Regions from separate parts of the Rhizobium sp. P2_G9 genome, predicted to be linked through region 4. Evidence: predicted binding sites of a transcription regulator. Region 4 holds the regulator's gene; each other region holds the start of a gene.
What was found. The regulator LexA, encoded in region 4, represses DNA repair genes until DNA is damaged. The targets are predictions, from matches to a motif close to TGTTCNNNNTGTGTTCNG.
Positions count from the first base shown of each region.

Region 1: a site for LexA is predicted at 2,172-2,189, ahead of AC1DYF_RS02225 (helicase-related protein). Genes of this name have one in related genera too.
Region 2: a site for LexA is predicted at 2,605-2,622, ahead of AC1DYF_RS35715 (ImuA family protein). Genes of this name have one in related genera too.
Region 3: a site for LexA is predicted at 2,825-2,842, ahead of AC1DYF_RS12620 (putative DNA modification/repair radical SAM protein). Genes of this name have one in related genera too.

Region 1 covers NZ_JBFUFK010000002.1:122,251-127,147, reverse strand. The annotation lists gene AC1DYF_RS02240 (acetyl-CoA C-acetyltransferase) at 1-151, shown strand, start outside; gene phbB (acetoacetyl-CoA reductase) at 221-946, shown strand; gene AC1DYF_RS02230 (dihydrofolate reductase family protein) at 1,055-1,597, opposite strand; gene AC1DYF_RS02225 (helicase-related protein) at 2,401-4,897, shown strand, end outside.
Region 2 covers NZ_JBFUFK010000065.1:19,787-24,683, reverse strand. The annotation lists gene AC1DYF_RS35730 (hypothetical protein) at 1-121, opposite strand, end outside; gene ku (non-homologous end joining protein Ku) at 664-1,464, opposite strand; gene ku (non-homologous end joining protein Ku) at 1,477-2,358, opposite strand; gene AC1DYF_RS35715 (ImuA family protein) at 2,684-3,445, shown strand; gene AC1DYF_RS35710 (Y-family DNA polymerase) at 3,360-4,877, shown strand; gene AC1DYF_RS35705 (error-prone DNA polymerase) at 4,874-4,897, shown strand, end outside.
Region 3 covers NZ_JBFUFK010000013.1:27,506-32,402, reverse strand. The annotation lists gene AC1DYF_RS12630 (helix-turn-helix domain-containing protein) at 1-105, shown strand, start outside; gene AC1DYF_RS12625 (UdgX family uracil-DNA binding protein) at 92-1,588, opposite strand; gene AC1DYF_RS12620 (putative DNA modification/repair radical SAM protein) at 1,588-2,823, opposite strand; gene AC1DYF_RS12615 (IlvD/Edd family dehydratase) at 2,926-4,707, opposite strand.
Region 4 covers NZ_JBFUFK010000012.1:23,733-28,629, forward strand. The annotation lists gene queA (tRNA preQ1(34) S-adenosylmethionine ribosyltransferase-isomerase QueA) at 1-264, opposite strand, end outside; gene AC1DYF_RS11825 (peptidylprolyl isomerase) at 365-877, opposite strand; gene AC1DYF_RS11830 (peptidylprolyl isomerase) at 953-1,522, opposite strand; gene coaD (pantetheine-phosphate adenylyltransferase) at 1,545-2,039, opposite strand; gene AC1DYF_RS11840 (hypothetical protein) at 2,320-2,463, shown strand; gene lexA (transcriptional repressor LexA) at 2,774-3,493, shown strand; gene glmU (bifunctional UDP-N-acetylglucosamine diphosphorylase/glucosamine-1-phosphate N-acetyltransferase GlmU) at 3,545-4,897, opposite strand, start outside.

The DNA of each region.
Region 1 (4,897 bases), on a different contig from region 4:
CATTGCAATCGGCCATCCGATCGGCGCTTCCGGCGCCCGTGTTCTCAACACGCTGCTGTTCGAAATGAAGCGCCGCTCGGCAAGGAAAGGCCTGGCCACGCTCTGCATCGGCGGCGGCATGGGCATCGCCATGTGCGTCGAAGCGATGTGATGAGATCGACGGCCGGGCGATGCCCGGCCGTCTTGCTTTTAAATAACAGCTTAAAGGGGAGAGGAACAGATGAGCAGAACAGCCCTCGTCACCGGCGGTACCCGCGGTATTGGCGCCGCGATTTCCATCGCACTGAAGAATGCCGGCTATAAGGTCGCCGCCAACTATGCGGGCAACGACGAAGCCGCCGCGGCCTTCACCAAGGAAACCGGCATTGCCGCCTATAAATGGGATGTGTCGAGCTACGAAGCCTGCGCCGACGGCATCGCCAGAGTCGAAGCCGATCTCGGCCCCGTCGAGGTTCTCGTCAACAATGCCGGCATCACCCGCGACGCCATGTTCCACAAGATGACGCCGGATCAGTGGAATGCGGTGATCAACACCAATCTCACCGGCCTGTTCAACATGACGCATCCGGTCTGGTCGGGCATGCGCGACCGCTCCTTCGGCCGCATCGTCAACATCTCCTCGATCAATGGGCAGAAGGGCCAGATGGGTCAGGCCAACTATTCCGCCGCCAAGGCCGGCGACCTCGGTTTTACCAAGTCGCTCGCCCAGGAAGGTGCCGCCAAGGGCATTACCGTCAACGCCATCTGCCCGGGCTATATCGGCACGGAAATGGTCAGGGCCGTGCCGGAAAAGGTGCTGAACGAGCGCATCATCCCGCAGATCCCGGTCGGCCGGCTGGGTGAGCCGGAAGAGATCGCCCGCTGCGTCGTCTTCCTCGCCTCCGACGATGCCGGCTTCATTACCGGCTCGACGATCACCGCCAATGGCGGCCAGTATTTCGTCTGATCGCTGCACCATCACGAACTGATACAGGCACAGTGTTGGACGGTGTCGTTTTCGGGCTCGACCCGATGACGGCCCGTCCACCATAAGCGCGTTGCGGATGCGACGCGCTTACTCTTGTCGTCTCACCGCATACCGTGACTGCACCAGACCCGACGGATAAGCCGTCGTCTCGCAATGTTGCAGCTGAATGTCCTCGTCGACCGGCCCGAAGAGGGGAATCCCATCTCCTATCAAAATCGGGATACGCGTGATGATCATATCCGTGATCAGTCCGGCGCGAAGGAAGGACTGGATGACCTTGCCGCCATCCACATAAGCCGCTTTCCAGCCTCTGCCCGCCAATTCTGCTGCAAGCGCTTCCGGCGCCTCGGCCGAAATCGTCGCCTTGCCCGCAAAGGAACTCTCCAGGTCGTGCTGTCTCAGCGACCGGCTCATCACGACGACAGGTTTGGGGTACGGCCAGGGATCAAAGCGACGCACCTGCTCGAAGCTGCCGCGTCCCATGATGATTCCGTCGACGGTTTCAAGGAAGGCGCTATAGCCATAGTCGCCGCCGTCGGTATCCAGCCCCGGCAGCCAGTCTATCGCGCCGTCGCTGCGGGCGATAAAACCGTCAAGACTGGTGGCAATGAACACGCGTCCGTCGATCATTTCTGCTCCTTCGACACTCTCAAATGCCGGCAAGCGGAAAACAATGAACCGCCGTGACTTCCAGCAACAGGGTTAACGACCTGTTATTACACAACATATTGCGGTGAACAAACCGGGAAGCGATGGAGGTCACCGATTCGTCAGCGATTCGTTCCGTCTCGGTTCATGCAGCGCATTCACCGCCTTTCGCAGCGCACCTGTACGATTTCCCCACAATGCAACCAGGCGCCAGAGCCGCGAAACAGCTATTCGCCGTTCTTTTTTCTTGTATTTTTCACGCATGGCCTACGAGCATGGTTAATGCGTTCCAAAACCACTATATTTTGTGTCGAACAAATCGGGAAACCTGGCTACCGCCTTGATTCGTCTGCGATTCGTTCGAAATTGGTTCGCGTCTCACACCTTTCGTTCTCGATTGACAGAAATCAAGCGGTATCAAATCATTAACCATATCCTATAGGCGTATTTGACGCACATTTTGCGACTTCGATGACGTTGTTTGCCGGATAAGCGCTGCAATTTGAATCGATTCAGGATGTCGCCGTGAATCTCGTATTACCTACTACATGTTGTGTAGAACATAAAAAGAACACGAGCGAGTCATCGATTCGTCGCTGATTCGTTCTTAACCTGTTCCGAACCTTGCGGATTTGTCATTTCCTCAATTCCTCCCTATTTATGCGGCTGACCTTTTGTGCGTTTTCGACCTTGCCGAGATCCTGTCTTGCAATTGCAACAAAGGAGATGCAAGGAATGCCACCCCGGCTTCGCGCCGGCCGAAATGAAGCCTGGACTGGACTGATTTGAATTCCGATCCCCTGATATTGAGCGGCCGCGGCGTCACCGCGGTGCTCGGGCCCACCAATACCGGCAAGACGCACTACGCGATCGAACGCATGGTGGCGCATTCCTCCGGCATCATCGGCCTGCCGCTCAGGCTCCTCGCGCGCGAGGTCTATACCCGCGTCGCCGACAAGGTGGGTGTCGCCAATGTGGCGCTGATCACCGGCGAGGAGAAGATCGCCCCGCCCACAGCCCGCTTTTCCGTCTGCACCGTCGAGGCCATGCCGGACCAGACTCGCGCCGCCTTCGTCGCCATCGACGAGGTGCAAATTGCTGCCGATCTCGAGCGCGGCCATGTTTTCACCGACCGCATCCTGAACCTGCGCGGCCGCGAGGAAACGCTGCTGCTTGGTGCAGCGACGATGAAGCCGATCCTTACCCAGATCCTGCCCGGCATCACGGTGGTCGAGCGTCCCAGGCTGTCGCAGCTCTTCTATGCCGGCCAGAAGAAGATCACCCGCCTGCCGCATCGCTCGGCCATCGTCGCCTTCTCGGCCGACGAGGTCTATGCCATTGCCGAACTGGTCAAGCGCCAGCGTGGCGGTGCGGCCGTCGTTCTCGGCGCGCTGAGCCCCCGCACCCGCAATGCCCAGGTGGCGCTCTATCAGGAAGGCGATGTCGAATATCTCGTCGCCACCGACGCGATCGGCATGGGGCTGAACCTCGACGTCGATCACGTCGCCTTCGCCCAGGACCGCAAATTCGACGGTTTCCAATACCGCAACCTCAATCCAGGCGAACTCGGCCAGGTCGCCGGCCGTGCCGGCCGCTATATCAAGGACGGCACATTCGGTGTCACCGGCCAGACCCCGCCCTTCGACGATGAAATGGTGCGGCGCATCGAAAGTCATGAATTCGACCCGGTGCGTGTGATGCAATGGCGTTCCAAGGTGCTCGACTATTCTTCGATCGTTGCCCTCAAGGCGAGCCTTGAAATGCCGCCGCGCGTACAGGGCCTGACCAAGGCGCTACCGTCCGACGATCTGCAGGCGCTCGAACATTTGGAGCGCTATCCGGACATTTTGGAGCTTGCCACGACGCGCGAAAGGGTGGAAAAGCTCTGGGAGATTTGCGCACTCCCCGATTACCGGCGGATCACCTCGCTGCAGCATTCCGATCTCGTCGCCGCCATTTACAAGGACATCGTCCGGCATGGTGCCGTCAATGAGGATTTTGTTGCCGAGCAGGTGCGCCGCGCCGATCGCACGGATGGCGAGATGGATACGCTGTCGGCGCGTATTGCACAAATCAGGACTTGGACTTATGTGTCCAACCGGCCGGGTTGGCTTGCAGACCCGGCACACTGGCAGGAAAAAACGCGCGATATCGAGGACCGCCTCTCGGACGCGCTGCATGAACGGTTGACCAAACGCTTCGTTGATCGCAGGACATCTGTGCTCATGAGGCGCCTAAGAGAGAATGCTATGCTGGAAGCTGAAATCAGTGTGAATGGCGATGTCTTTGTCGAAGGGCATCATGTGGGTCAGTTATCCGGCTTCCGGTTCACTCTGGCGAGTGCAACCGACGGCCAGGATTTGAAGGCAGTCGAAAGCGCTGCCAGCAAGGCCCTTGCCCTGGAATACGAGGCACGCGCCGCGCGCCTGCATGCTGCCGGCAACAACGATCTGGCGCTCGCCAATGACGGCCTGGTGCGCTGGCTCGGCGAACCCGTGGCAAGGCTGACGGCGTCCGACCACATCATGCGGCCGCGCATCGTGCTTCTGGCGGACGAATTGCTTTCCGGCCACGCCCGCGAGCATGTCCAGGCCCGCATCGAGCGCTTCGTCAATCACCACATCGCCACTGTGCTGAAGCCGCTCGACGACCTGACGCGTGCCGAAGACCTGCAGGGCATCGCCAAGGGCCTGGCCTACCAGATCGCCGAAAATCTCGGCGTCCTGTTCCGCCGCGACGTCACCGACGACGTCAAGGCGCTGGATCAGGAAGGCCGTGCCTCGCTGCGCAAATATGGTATCCGCTTCGGCGCCTATCACGTCTTCATGCCGGCGCTTTTGAAGCCCGCTCCGGCCGAACTGATCACGCTTCTCTGGTCGCTCAGGAACGACGCGCTCAGCAAGCCTGGTTATGGCGACCTGATCCCGGCGCTGGCCGCCGGCCGCACGTCGATCGTCACCGATCAGTCCTTCGAGCGCAATTTCTACCGTCTCGCCGGCTTCCGGTTCCTGGGCAAGCGCGCCGTCCGCATCGATATCCTCGAACGCCTGGCCGACCTCATCCGTCCGCTGCTGCAATGGAAGCCCGGTGCACAGAATCGTCCCGAAGGCGCCTATGACGGTCGCCGCTTCGTCGCCACGCCGGCCATGCTCTCCATTCTCGGCGCCACCGCTGACGACATGGAAGAGATTCTAAAGGGCCTCGGTTACCGCGCCGACAGCGTGACCGCCGAAGAAGCCGCCGCCCATCTCGCTTCCACCGCGCCGGCGCAGCCGGCGGCCG
Region 2 (4,897 bases), on a different contig from region 4:
CCGGCTGCGCCCGTGCATCCATAGGCGGGGTGTCACGCATGGGCTCGGGCGGGGTGATGATTTCTGTCGGCGTCAGGACGGCGGTCGGTATGGGCTGTCCGATGGTTGGTTCGTTTTCCATGTCGACTCCTTTGTTCATGGCTGAAAGGAACGGTTCCAAAGTGGGGACGTTCCCGCTGCTTGCCGCACTGCGGCATAAACTTTTCGGTGCGGGGCTGAAATGGCTAACAACGTCGAGGCTCAGGGTAGCTGTCGATAGAAGTTCGACGGCTTCAGCGGATGTAGTGTTCGGCATCGGTGGGAATTGACGCGGCCTTGAAAAACAAGCGCGGCTGAACGCGATTAGAATCCGTCCGGCAGTCGCCTTCCGACTCCAAAATATATCGTAATATAGCAAAGAAAATCCGGCTTGCCACGTGCCGTGGCTTGCCGGGTAAACGCCTCGATGATCGTAAACTGCCGATGTTCTACTTCGAGTCCGCCGCGTTATGCAGACATGAATCTGATTTGCCCGAGCTTGGCAACAGCAATTCCAGTATATGCAAGATTGTTGGACGATTTAGCATGGCATAGGATCGAGCCATGTTCGTCAAGCGGGTAGAGGGGGATGCGATCGAATACCTTCAAGTTGCAAGTTGGTGGATGGCGAGTGGCCCACGTCCGCTACCCCGCCTTCCGTTCCCTCTCGATGCTCTTCCGCAGCGCATCCATGATATTGACGACCTTGTTCGGAGGCGGTGGCTCCGCCTCCTTCTTCTTGGCGCTCCGTTTGGGCTGCAAAGCTTTCTTTTTCTCGGAGATCAATTGCAGAAGCCGCTCCTGAACGGGGTCTGTGACCATGTCCGGGGTCCACGTGTTCTTCTGCGCCTTGATCAGCTGCGCCACCAACGGGGCGAGGGCAGGGTCGGCGTCTCCTTCGGGAACCGCAGCGTAATACTCCTTGTCGTCGCGGACCTCGTCCCCGAAGCGCAGGGTCCACAGCACCAGTCCCTTGTCTCTTGGTTCGATGATGCAGGCACGTTCGCGGCGGCCAATGACCAGGCGTGACACCCCGACCATACCGCTTCGGCGCATCGCATCACGAATGACCGCGAACGCCTCTTCGCCCACCGGGTCGGAGGGCGTGACATAGTAGGGGGTATCCATCCATATCCAGCCGATTGAGTCTGCGGGCACGAACTTATCGATATCGACGGTGCGCGCGCTCTCCAGCGCAATGTTGTCAAGCTCGTCGTCCTCCAGGAGAACGTATTCGTTTTCGCCGCGCTCGTAGCCCTTGACCTCGTCGTCTTCGTCGACTGGTTGCTCGGTCACCGCATCGACATAGCGGCTGGCAATGCGGTTTCCAGTCACCTTGTTGACAGTATGAAAGCGTACCTTCTCGCTTTCCGACGTCGCGGGGGACAATTCTATCGGACAAGTAACCAACGACAGTTTGAGATATCCTCGCCAATAGGGTCGCATTGTCGGGCCTCCTTAGCTCGCCTTGCGACGGGTGGTCTCGGTGGAGGACGTCGCCTTTCCAGCTGGCTTGGTACGCCGAGGTCCCGCGTTTGCGTTGGCTGCCGTCCTTGACCTCTTCGATGGAGCGGCGACGCCCGCGCTCTGGCGAAGCGCTTCGAGTAGATCGCTGGGCCGGGAGGCGACCGGAGCCTTGCGCTTCGGCACGCTCTTACCCTCGATTTTCGCCCTGACGAGTTCGGCCAAGGCCGATTCATAGCGATCGTGGAACTCACGCGGATCGAACGTACCCGATTTCGTCGTTATGATGTGTTGCGCCAAGTCGAGCATCTCGCCCTGGATCGTCAGATCGGGCACGGCCGCAAAAGCGGCCTTCGCCGATCTGACCTCGTAGTCATAGTTGAGCGTCGTCGCGATAAGACCTCGGTCATGTGCCCTGATGAGCAATGTCCTCGCCCTTCGGAACAGCACCGCCTTGGCGATCGCTGCCGCTTTCGCCGCCTTCAATCCGTCACGGATCGCCATATAGGCGTCGAGTGCCGTACGGTCGGAAGGAGCCAGGAAGTAAGGCTTGTCGAAATAAACGTCGTCAATGCTCGTACAGTCGATGAATGCCTCGACTTTCAGCGTCTTTTCCCCCGCCGGCACTGCCGAGGCGACCTCTTCCGGCGTCAGCGTGATGAACCGCCCATCGTCGATCTCGTAACCCTTGATCTGATCTTCCTTCGGAACCGGCCTTCCGGTTTCGAGGTCTACATATTCGCGCTTGACGCGGTTTCCCGTGGACCGGTTGATCGTCGAAAACGCGATGCGCTCGGACGTCGAGACGGCGGTGTAGAGGGCGACCGGGCATGCGACGCCGCCGAAACTGAGGAAGCCCTTCCATTGTGCCCGCATTTTGCCAACTCCGTCGCTGCCGACTCTCAACTCATCCGAGTCAAGCGAATCACTTCGCGAATCGTTCCGATTCGAAAAACGAATCTTTTTCAGTGCCTTAGCCAGCGCGTTAGCACTACCATCGCGATTCCCCACAAGTTTTTGATTCGGCTTCGAATCCATGGCACGAAAGCCATTACGATTGGAGCGCGCTCAGACGACGTGGGATTTTATTCCTGCTTATCGCTCTTGACTCTCTAATGTTTAGGGAACAGAACACGAACAAAGACACTCCTACGCCGACATGACGTCGACCCCCACACGAACCCAGGAGGTCCCGTGAACGATGGTGCACGCCCGTACATCCCGCATCGTGGAGAGCCTCCGCGAGCAGATCGCTCGGCTCGAGGGCGCAGGAGCACGGCCGGCGGCGGCGTTGCCATTCGGTGTGAGCGGGATTGACGACAGGTTGCCCGGCGGTGGACTTGCATACGGGGCGATCCATGAAGTCGCCGGCGGAGGTGCGGGGACCGTCGATGGCGCGGCCGCGGCGCTCTTCGCCGCCGGGATCGCTGCGCGGACGAAAGGCAAGGTGTTGTGGTGTCTTTCAAGGCCGGACCTCTTCGCCCCGGCCGTAGCGCAGGCGGGACTGCACCCGGAGAGGGTGATCTATTGCGAGGCAGGCCGCGAAGAGGACGTGCTCGCGTCCTTCGAAGAGGGCCTTCGGCACGGAGGCCTCGGCGTGGTCGTCGCCGAAATTGTCCGGTTGCCGATGCCCGTGTCGCGGCGTCTGCACCTTGCCGCGGAAAAGGCTGGCTCAATGGGCATCGCTTTGCGACGCTGGCGTCGGCAGAACGAAGCTTCCGATTACGGGCAACCGACGGCGTCAACGACACGGTGGCGCGTCAGCGTCCTGCCCTCCGAGCCATTGCCAGCGCCGGGTGTGGGGCGACCGCGCTGGTTAGTCGAATTGTTGAGAGTGCGCGCGGGCGAAAGTTGCGAATTCCGCGTCGGAGCATGCGATGGCAAGGGTCGTCTCGATCTATTTTCCGAATCTCTCGATCGACAGGATCAGGCGCGTCATGTCACCGGACGTGCTTCCCGCTGACCGCCCCGTCGTGGTGATCGAGAGAATAGGGTCACGACGCCTCGTCCGCGCCGCAGACGGCATCGCGCGTGCTTTGGGCGTGAGGCCGGGAATGGCGGCGAGCAAGGCGCAAGCATTGGCGGCGAATGTCGTGATGATAGACGACGACCCGGAGGAAGACAGACTTAGCCTCGATCGCCTGGCGCTTTGGCTGCTCAGGAATTACACTCCGATCGTCACGACCGACGGGATCGACGGTTTGGTGATGGACACCGAGGGTGCCGATCATCTCCGCGGCGGTGAACACCTCATGCTGTCGGAGATCGTCAATCGCCTGCGTGGCCGAGGATTGTCGGCAAGGGCCGCCGTCTCGGACACCTGGGGCGCTTCCCACGCGATCGCTCGCGCATCGTCGGAAGAGACGACGGTAGTGCCCTCGGGGTGTGTAAAAGACGCCGTGGTTCGCCTGTCAGTCGCCTCCCTTCGGCTCGATCAGCAGACGGTCAACACGCTGCGCGTTCTTGGAATAGACACAGTCGCGGAACTGGCGGCGCTGCCGCGGGCAAATTTGGCTCTGCGCTTCGGTCCGGAACCCGGCAGGCGATTGGACCAGATGTTCGGCCGAACGGCGGAGCCGATCGAGCCCATTCGGCCGCCTGAGATCGTGGAAGTGCACCATTCATTCGCGGAACCGATCGGAGCGGCAGAGACGATCGCCAAGTATGTCCGTCGCCTCGTTCGGCAGCTATGCCTTGTCCTCGAGACGAAGGCCCTCGGCGTCAAACGCGCCGATCTGCTTGCGACGCGTGTCGACAACAGCGTGCAATCGCTCAGGATCGGCACGGCCAGGCCAGTCCGTGACCAGCCGTGGCTCATTAAACTGCTGTGCGACCGCATAGAACGCATCGATCCAGGGTTTGGGATCGAACGATTGAGCCTTGCTGCTATCGTTGCGGAGCCACTATGGGAGACACAAGAAGCCACCGATCTCATCGATGAGTCGCAGCCGGAAATCGGTCCCCTGGTTGACGTCCTGGGCAACCGCGGCCAGCGCCTCTACCGCCTCGCTCCATTTCCAAGCGATGTTCCCGAGCGGTCGGTTCAGGTCCTGCCGCCGCTCGCCGAGGAAACGGGAGCAGACTGGCCAATCGGATGGCCGAGACCCGCGCGATTGCTGGCGAAGCCGGAAGAGATCGAGGTCTTGGCGTTGCTTCCGGACCATCCGCCGGTCGCGATAACCTGGCGCGGAAAGCGCAGGCACGTTCGCGTCGCTGACGGCCCGGAGCGCATCTTCGGAGAGTGGTGGCGACGCGACCGCGAATACGACGCTGTCCGCGACTACTACATCGTTGAAGACGACAGAGGCGAGCGGCTCTGGATTTTCCGCTCCGGCGACGGCGTCGACGGCGCGACCGGGTCCCGTAAATGGTTCGTACACGGGATATTCGGATGAGATACGCCGAACTCCAGGTC
Region 3 (4,897 bases), on a different contig from region 4:
GCCGAGATTACCGCTATTGAAGAAGGCCTTGAAGCCGATATGGGCCAGCTGAAGCGTATTGCTCAGGCCTTGCAGGTGTCATTGACCAGCCTCATAGACAGCTGATGATACCTGGCGACCGGTCTCCACGCCGGTCGCCTGTCTCCATATGGCGCATCAGCGCTTGCATATCCCCTAAAATTGATTCTCTTGCCTCCGCCTGCTGGGCCGGATTGCCCAACCGCAGAACGGCCGACGGATGGATGGTCAGGAAGACCGGCGTCTCGCCATCATCGGCAATTTCAACTTTACCGCGACGTTTCAATATGTCGGCGCCATTGCCGGTGACCGCCAAAGCCGCTGTTGCACCCAAGGCGACGATCATCCGGGGTCGGACAAATTGTCGCTCCAGCCCCAGCCACCAGCGACAGCGCGTGACTTCGCCGGCATCGGGGCGCTGATGGATGCGCCGCCTGCCGCGCGGCTCGAATTTGAAATGCTTGACCGCATTGGTGACGTAAGCGCGCCGCCGCTCCAGGCCTGCCTCCTGCAGCACGCCATCGAACAGCTTTCCCGCCGGACCGACAAAGGGACGCCCCGCCAGATCCTCCATATCGCCAGGCTGCTCGCCGACGAACATGATATCGGCGCCGATCTCGCCTTCGCCGAACACCGTCTGTGTGGCATAGCGGCAGAGGTCGCAGCGGGTACAGATGACCGCGGCCTTGCGGGCCTCCTCCAGCGTGGCAGGGACAATGCCATCCTCCGGCTGCTCTTGCCGTGGCAATCTGCCGATGATCCGCTCCGTGCGCGGATTGGGCAGGGTCGGCATCGCCTCGCGCATCGCCTGCACCGACTTTTCCGCATTGGCGATCAGGTCGGGAATCAGCTGCGCCTCCGGCAGGTTCTTCCAGTATTTGACCGGCATCTCGCTTTTCATCGCCTTCACCTTCAGCCGGGCCGGATTGAAGATGCTGGCATAGTACGTGCGCCAGAGATCATCGGCGGCATCATCGGGCAAATCCGGCCGTTCGTCTGAGAGCGACAGCTCGAGATGGCCGGATTCATAGCGCGCGGCATAGCCCGGCGTGACGATCAGCCAATCCATATCGGCGAAGCGGCGGGCGAAGAACGGGGCCGTCTGTTCCAGAATGACATGTTCCGGCTCGAACCATGCGGCAAATTGCCGCCGGCCGGTGTCGGAGATGCCTATGTCGCGGAAACGGACGAAGGCCTTCATCTTGTGGGCATCGCGCTGGACAGACTTTTCCATCGCATGGAGGCCGGCGACATCGCCATCGGACCGGTCGTCAAGCAGCGTCTTCTGCTGTTGCAGCCGCCAGAGCAGGCGATAAGGCAAGGCAAAGCGATCACGGCTGGAATGACACAGCGCCGCCGCCGCCAGCGGCAGGAAGGCGGCGGGCACGGTGGGCCTTGCGATCGGCGTCGCATGCATGGCGCCAGGCAGAAGCGTCGAGAACAAATCGACCTCGTCGCCTTCGGAGAGCCAGTTGATATTTCCAGGGGCAATGCCCTCCTGCAGCAGCCCGCGTGCCTTGTTGCGCCAGGCATCGACAAAACCGAGCCGTGGAATGGTGATCGTGCGCATCAGAAGAGTGACAATTGTTTTGGCGCCGGCGTGAAGCGCTGGCGCAGATCGGCACTGTCGAGCACCTTGACCGGCCGCCAGTCGAGACAGGTGATGAACGGCTTGGCATGCGCCATCACCGCGCCGATGCGGATCAGGTCGTCATAGCGCAGCGCCTTGAGCTTGCGCGACGACAGAATCCGGTCGACCGACCTGGTGCCGAAGCCCGGCACTTTCAACAAAAGTTCGCGGCCGGCCTTGTTGACGTCGATGGGGAATTGCTGGCGGTTGGCGAGCGCCCAGCTGAGTTTCGGGTCCATGTCGAGGTCGAGCATGCCGCCCGGCTGCGCGCTCATCACTTCGCCAGCGGAAAAGCCATAGAAACGGGTCAGCCAATCGGCCTGGTAGAGCCGGTGTTCCCGCATCAGCGGCGGCTTGATCAGCGGCAGAGCCTGCGAGGAATCCGGGATCGGACTGAAGGCGGAATAATAGACCCGCCTGAGGCCATAGCCGCTATAGAGCGATTCGCTGCGCGCCAGGATATCGGCATCCGAACTGCCGTCGGCGCCGATGATCATCTGCGTGCTCTGGCCGGCGGGCGTGAAGCGCTTGGTCGTCTTGCTCGCCAGCGTCGGCTCGCCATGCTCGGCGATCTTCATCTTGAGCTCAGCCATGGATTTGCGGATCGAGAGCGGACTTTTTTGCGGCGCAAACCGGGTCACCGATGCATCGCTTGGCAGCTCGATATTGACCGACAGCCGATCGGCATAAAGCCCGGCTTCCTCGACGAGCGCGGGCGCCGCGTCGGGAATGGTCTTGAGATGGATATAGCCGCGGAAATGATGCACCAGCCGCAGGTCGCGCGCAATCCGCACCATCTCGCCCATCGTATCGTCAGGCGACTTGATGATGCCGGAAGATAGGAACAGACCCTCGATGTAATTGCGCCGATAGAATTCCAGCGTCAGCCAGACGACCTCCTCCGCGGTGAACCGCGCCCGCTTCACATTGCTGGACACCCGGTTGATGCAATAGGCGCAATCATAGATGCAGAAATTGGTCATCAGGATTTTCAACAGCGAAATGCAGCGTCCATCAGGCGCATAGGCATGGCAGATGCCCATGCTTTCGGTCGAGCCAAGGCCTTTTCCATCGGCCGAGTTGCGCTTGGTCGTGCCGCTCGACGCGCAGGAAGCGTCATATTTGGCCGCGTCGCTGAGGATTGCGAGCTTGTCTCGGAGCCTTATCTGAACCATTTGTTCATGATATGTTCCGTGACCCTATATTGCAATGGGAAAGTGGGTTGGTGCGAAAACGCACCGAAGCCGTTCGGCCGAAGCCCGATCAGCCGAAGGCTGTCAGTGATTGTGCCGCGGCGGTATCCTGGCGACCTGGCGGAATTCGTCCATGCCTTCCAATGTCGCACCTTCCGACAGCTGCGTCACCGAACGGCGGTAGAGGCGCTGCCAGGGCGTGCGGTCGGGCGGCACGGGCGGGATGCCGTCGCCCTTGCGGCGCTCGATCTCGGCCGTGTCGACCAGCATGTCGCAACGGCCCTGGTTGAAATCGATGCGGATCACGTCGCCCGAGCGTAGCCAGGCAAGCCCGCCGCCCGCGGCACTTTCCGGTGAGGCGTTGAGGATCGACGGGCTGTCGGCGGTGCCCGACTGGCGACCGTCGCCGATGGTCGGCAGGCTCTTGATGCCGCGTTTGAGCAGATGATCCGGCGGCTGCATGTTGACCACTTCGGCCGAGCCCGGCCAGCCGATCGGGCCGGCGCCGCGGATGACCAGGATGGTGTTCTCGTCCACGCCGAGCGCCGGATCGTTGATCCTGGCGTGATAATCCTCCGAGCCGTCGAAGACGACGCATTTGCCCTCGAACACGCCTTCATGGCCGGGCTCCTGCAGGTAGCGGGCACGAAAATCCTCGGAGACGACGCTCATCTTCATGATCGCAAAATCGAACAGATTGCCCTTGAGCACGAGGAAGCCGGCACGCTCCTTGAGCGGATCGTTGAACGGGCGGATGACTTCGCGGTCTTTCGCCTCGCGTCCCCTGAGATTCTCGGCCATGGTTTTGCCGGTGACGGTGCGACAGTCGCCGTCGAGCTTGCCGGCCTGAAGCAGTTCCCACATCACGGCCGGCGTGCTGCCGGCGCGATGGAAGCGCTCGCCGAGATATTGACCGGCCGGCTGGACATTGGCGAGCAGCGGAATGTCATAGCCATGCACCTGCCAATCTTCGGGATAGAGTTTGACGCCCGCATGCTTGGCCATTGCTGCGAGATGCGGCTGCGCGTTGGTCGAACCGCCGATGGCCGTATTGGTGCGAATGGCGTTAAGGAAGGCCTCGCGGGTCAGGATATCGGACGGCTTCAGATCTTCGAAGACGATTTCGACAGCGCGGCGGCCGGTCCGATAGGCCATCTGGCCGCGCTCGCGATAGGCGGCTGGAATATTGCCGCAGCCGGTCAGCGACATGCCGAGCGCCTCGGCCAGCGCATTCATCGTCGAGGCCGTGCCCATGGTGTTGCAGTGGCCGATCGAAGGAGCCGAATCCATCGCCGCCTCGAGGAACTGCTGCTCGTTGATCTCACCGGCCGACAGCTTGCGGCGCGATCGCCAGAACACGGTGCCGGAACCGACGAGGTCACCTTCGTGCCAACCGTCGAGCATCGGCCCGCCGGAGAGCACGATCGCCGGAATATCGACGGTCGACGCCGCCATGATTGCCGAGGGCGTCGTCTTGTCGCAGCCGGTGGTCAGCACGACGCCGTCGAACGGATAGGAATAGAGCACTTCGACCAGGCCGAGATAGGCGAGATTGCGGTCGAGCGCCGCGGTCGGGCGCTTGCAGTTCTCGAACAGCGGATGGGTGGGAAATTCAATCGGAATGCCACCGGCATCGCGAATGCCGTCGCGGGTGCGCTTGGCCAGCTCGATATGGTGACGATTGCAGGGATTGATGTCGCTGCCCGATTGCGCGATGCCGATGATCGGTCTGCCGGAGCGCAGTTCCTCGGGCGTGATCCCCTGGTTCATGAAGCGCTCGAGATAGATCGCCGTCATGTCGATATGGTCAGGGTTGTCGAACCAGTCCTGGGAGCGGAGACGGCGTTTCGGCGTGGTGTCGGACATGGTGCGAATTCCTTGCGGCAGGCAATGGTCTGACAATTAGTAGCGCTGTCTGGGTTCTGACCACAAGGGGTGGATTGTTGGATCGCAGGCTCGGCGCACGTGATCACCCCCCTCTGTCCTGCCGGACATCTCCCCCTCAAGGGGGGAGATTGGATGAGGCGCTGCCTCGCACCAATCTTCTGTCGTATTC
Region 4 (4,897 bases):
CATGTGCAGGGTGACGGAGACGGACGCCGTCCCTTCATCACGAATGCGCGTGCCTTCAAGCTGCGCAGGGATGACCTTGGTATCGTTGAAGACCAGAACGTCACCGGGATTCAGCAGATCCGGCAGGTCGCGGACGACGAGGTCCGAGAACTGCGTTTCGGTGTTCGGATCGACCGCCAGCAGGCGCGCAGAATCGCGCGGGTTCGCCGGCCGTAAGGCAATCCGCTCCTCGGGAAGCTCGAAATCGAAAAGGTCAACACGCATGAGAAACTCGAAGGCGCTCCCCTGCTCAGGGAGTATAGCCACAAAAGAAAACCGCCCCGGCGCATAAGCCCCGGAGCGGCCGATGTCCATCGAAAACGGATTACTTGACGTCCGCGGCGACCTTCATCGACACGATCTCGTCAGGGTCGACCACTGGTTCGCCCTTTTTGATCTTGTCGACATTGTCCATGCCTTCGATCACCTGGCCCCAGACCGAATATTGCTTGTTGAGCCACGGCGCATCGGTGAAGCAGATGAAGAACTGCGAATTGGCAGAATTCGGGTTCTGCGAGCGGGCCATCGAGCAGGTGCCGCGCACATGGCTGATCGCCGAGAATTCCGCCTTCAGATCCGGCTTTTCCGAACCGCCCATGCCGGCGCGGCGCGGATCGAAGGACTTGCCGCCCTTCTTGCCATATTCGACATCGCCCGTCTGGGCCATGAATTCATTGATGACGCGGTGGAAGACGACACCGTCATAGGCGCCTTCGCGGGTCAGTTCCTTGATGCGCGCCACATGGCCGGGCGCGGCGTTCGGCATCAACTCGATGACGACCTTGCCCTTGGTGGTTTCCATGATGAGCGTGTTTTCCGGATCCTTGATCTCGGCCATGGGTTTTCTCCTTGCTTGTTGTCTCGACGCATTCTGAACGTGGGCTGCTCAGCAACCCTCCGTAAATGCCTGGTGTTATTTACCGACCGTGACCTTGATCATCCGGTCGGGATCGCTGACTGAACCGTTATTGTTCGGGTCGCCGCGCTTGATCTTGTCGACGAATTCCATGCCGGAAACGACCTTGCCGACCACCGTGTACTGGCCGTTGAGGAAATCGCCCGGCGCGAACATGATGAAGAACTGCGAATTGGCCGAATTGGGATCCTGCGAACGGGCCATGCCGATCGTGCCGCGCTCGAACGGCACTTGCGAAAACTCGGCCGGCAGGTCTGGCAGGTCGGAGCCACCGGTGCCAACCGCGTTCGGATCGAAACCCTTCTTCAGATTGCCGAACTTGACGTCGCCGGTCTGGGCCATGAAGCCGTCGATGACGCGGTGGAAGGCGACATTGTCATATTGGTGCTTGGCAGCCAGTTCCTCGATGCGCTTGACGTGCTGCGGCGCGATATCCGGCATCAGCTGGATCACGACCGGACCGTTCTTGAGCTGGATGGTGATCTGGTTGGGATTGGCATATGCCTGGGCGGCAAGGCCGGCGAACAGCAGCAATGCGGCCGCGGCGATGGATTTCAGGAAGATCATGGAAGCTCCGTTGTTTTTGGGCTCAGCGTTGGCGTTTTTCCTCGAGCGCGGCGAGCACCGGCTTCGGCACGAAAGCACTGACATCGCCGCCCATCGCGGCGATCTGGCGCACCAATGTGGCGGTTATGGGCCTGGACGCCGTGCCGGCCGGCAGGAACACCGTCTGGATATCCGGCGCCATCTGCCGGTTCATGCCGGCCATCTGCATTTCGTAGTCGAGATCGGTTCCGTCGCGCAAACCGCGGATCAGCACTTTGGTTCCATGCGCGCGCGCCGCATCGACGACGAGATTGTCGAAGGAGATCACCTGGATGTCGCCGATCCGGTCCGGCAACACGTCTTCGAGCGACAGGCGGATCAGCGAGGCGCGATCCTCGAAGGAGAACAGCGGTGCCTTGCCGGGATGGACGCCGATGCCGACGATGACCTTGGAGGCGATGTTGAGTGCCTGGATCAGCACGTCCAGATGCCCGTTGGTCAGGGGATCGAATGAACCGGGATAGAAGGCTGTTGTCATTGCGCGCGCTGCCGAAAATGGTCCCGCCTTTTGTCATGGATGTGGTATCGGCGCAACCGAAAATCCATGGTTTCCGGGTGAGCCAGAAACCTGAACGGCGGATGAACGCCCCATTCACGGCCGGTTCGGATCATCAATGGTTATATGGCGTCAAGTTCGGAGGACAGCGCAATGATAACAAGAAGCGCATGTTCCCAAGGAAACAGCAACCGGGTGCGCGATGTGGGATAAAGGTTCCATCGACAGCGCACCCGGACGAGAGACGAAAAGGACGACGACGATGATGTACATGACGCTGACCCTGATGGCAGGCCTGATTTCCGTCATGTTCGTGGCGACCGCAGTTTCCTCGATCATTAACGCAGTGCGTGAAAACAACGCCACACGGGATGCACTTTCCCACAGTGCCGCCCTCCAGTTCTAAGTTCCAGACGCGCGGGCGTCCCCTCCCCACCCCCTCCCCGCAAGCCCGCGCTCATGTGTAAAAACCGGACGGCTCCCCTGCCGTCCGGTTTTTCGTTGTGCGACCCTGCCATAGCCACCTAAGCAAAGATCCGATGCCTCGGGCGAGCCGGCTTAGACCGGCGGATTGAACGTGGGTGGGCGGTTCCCGGCATATAAGCAAAAGCCGCTTATCGGCCTCCGCGTTAACCATATTTAAAACCCTTGCGGAACATACATGGAACATATAGTGTTTGTTCGAGATTTGTTTCACGATTCCCAAGGGGACGTCCATGCTGACGAGAAAACAACAGGAACTTCTACTGTTCATCCATGAGCGGATGAAGGAGTCCGGCGTGCCCCCTTCGTTCGATGAGATGAAGGATGCGCTCGATTTGGCCTCTAAGTCCGGCATCCACCGGTTGATCACGGCATTGGAGGAACGCGGTTTCATTCGCCGGCTTCCCAACCGTGCCCGGGCGCTCGAAGTCATCAAGCTGCCCGAGGCCTATTCGCCGAGCATCAAGCCGCCGCAGAAGGGTTTCAATCCGAGCGTTATCGAAGGCTCGCTCGGCAAGGTCCAGCCAGCGCCTGCGCCGAAGCCGGCTGCAAATGAGAACAGCGGTGACGCGGTGTCAATCCCGGTCATGGGCCGCATTGCTGCCGGCGTGCCAATCTCGGCGATCCAGAACATTACCCACGATATTTCAGTCCCTGCCGGCATGCTCGGCGGCGGCGAACATTATGCGCTCGAGGTCAAGGGCGATTCGATGATCGAGGCCGGCATCCTCGACGGCGACACAGTCATCATCCGCAACGGCAGCACGGCCAGCCCGGGCGACATCGTCGTGGCGCTCGTCGACGACGAAGAGGCGACGCTCAAGCGCTTCCGCCGCAAGGGGGCTTCCATTGCGCTTGAGGCCGCGAATCCGGCTTACGAGACCCGCATCTTCGGGCCGGATCGCGTCAAGGTCCAGGGCAAGCTGGTCGGGCTCATTCGCCGCTATCACTGACAAGCCGATCGGTTGACGCGCGGCGAGCAGCCTCGCCTGCGTCGGCTAATATCATTTCTTCTTCTTTGATTCCTTGAGCGCCTTGTTGCGTGCCATGATCACGATCGCATAGCCCTCCTTGTTGACCTGACGGGCGCGGCCGAAGCCGGCGGCGCCATCCGGAACATCCTCGGTGATCACGCTGCCGGAGGCGGTCAGCGCCCCTGCCCCGATCGTCACCGGTGCGACAAGCGCACTGTTCGAGCCGATGAAAGCGTCGGCGCCGATCCGGGTTTCGAACTTGTTGAAGCCATCATAATTGCAGGTGATCGTGCCGGCGCCGATATTCGCCCGCGCGCCGATGATCGCATCGCCGATATAGCTCAGATGATTGACCTTGGCGCCCTCGCCGATCGCGGCATTCTTCACTTCGCAGAAATTGCCGACCTTGGCTTTTTCGCCCAGGTCTGCGCCAGGCCGCAGCCGTGCATACGGACCAACGCTGGCGCCCGGTGCAATATGGGCGCCCTCGATATGCGAGAAGGCGTGGATGACGACGTCACTGTCGATGGTGACGCCGGGGCCGAACCAGACATTCGGTTCGATCACGGTGTCGCGGCCGATCCGCGTATCGTGCGACAGGAAGACGGTTTCCGGCGCGATCATCGTGACGCCGGAGAGCATCAACTGATGGCGGCGCTTCTTCTGCCAGATCGCTTCGAGTTCGGCGAGTTCCGCCCGGTTGTTGCAGCCGGCAACCATGTCGCTCGGCGCTTCGACCGTCACCGCCCTGCCGCCTTCGCGGTGGAGGATTTCGATGATGTCGGTGACGTAATACTCGCCCTTGACATTGTTGTTGGTGATTTTCGTCAGCAGCGACAAAGCCTTGCGGCCATCGATCGCCATGATGCCGCTATTGCAGAAGGTGACCTTCCGCTCGGCCTCTGTCGCGTCCTTTTCCTCGCGGATGGCGACGAGCTCGCCGTCCTTGGTAAGCAGGCGTCCATAGCCCGTGGGTTTGTCGGTTTCGAAGCCGACGACCGCGACATCATAGCCGGCGCGCACTTTCTCCAGCGCTTCGATCAGCGGTGCGGGTTCGATCAGAGGCCCGTCGCCATAGGCGACCAGGATCTGATCGTAGTCCTTTTCGATTTCGCCGCGCGCCGCCAGCACAGCGTGGCCTGTGCCGAGCCGCTCGGTCTGTTCAAAGGCGCGGACCTCGATACCGGACCCGGACGCTGCGGCCACGACCGGCTCCGCATCGCGGCCAACGACCAGCGCGATGCAGTCAGCACCGCTGCGGCCGAGCGCCAGCATCACGTGCGAGATCATCGGCAGGTTGCCGATCGTGTGCAGCACCTTCGACTTGGCGGAGTTCATCCGCTTGCTCTCGCCTGCCGCCAGCACCACTGCCAGGACGCGATC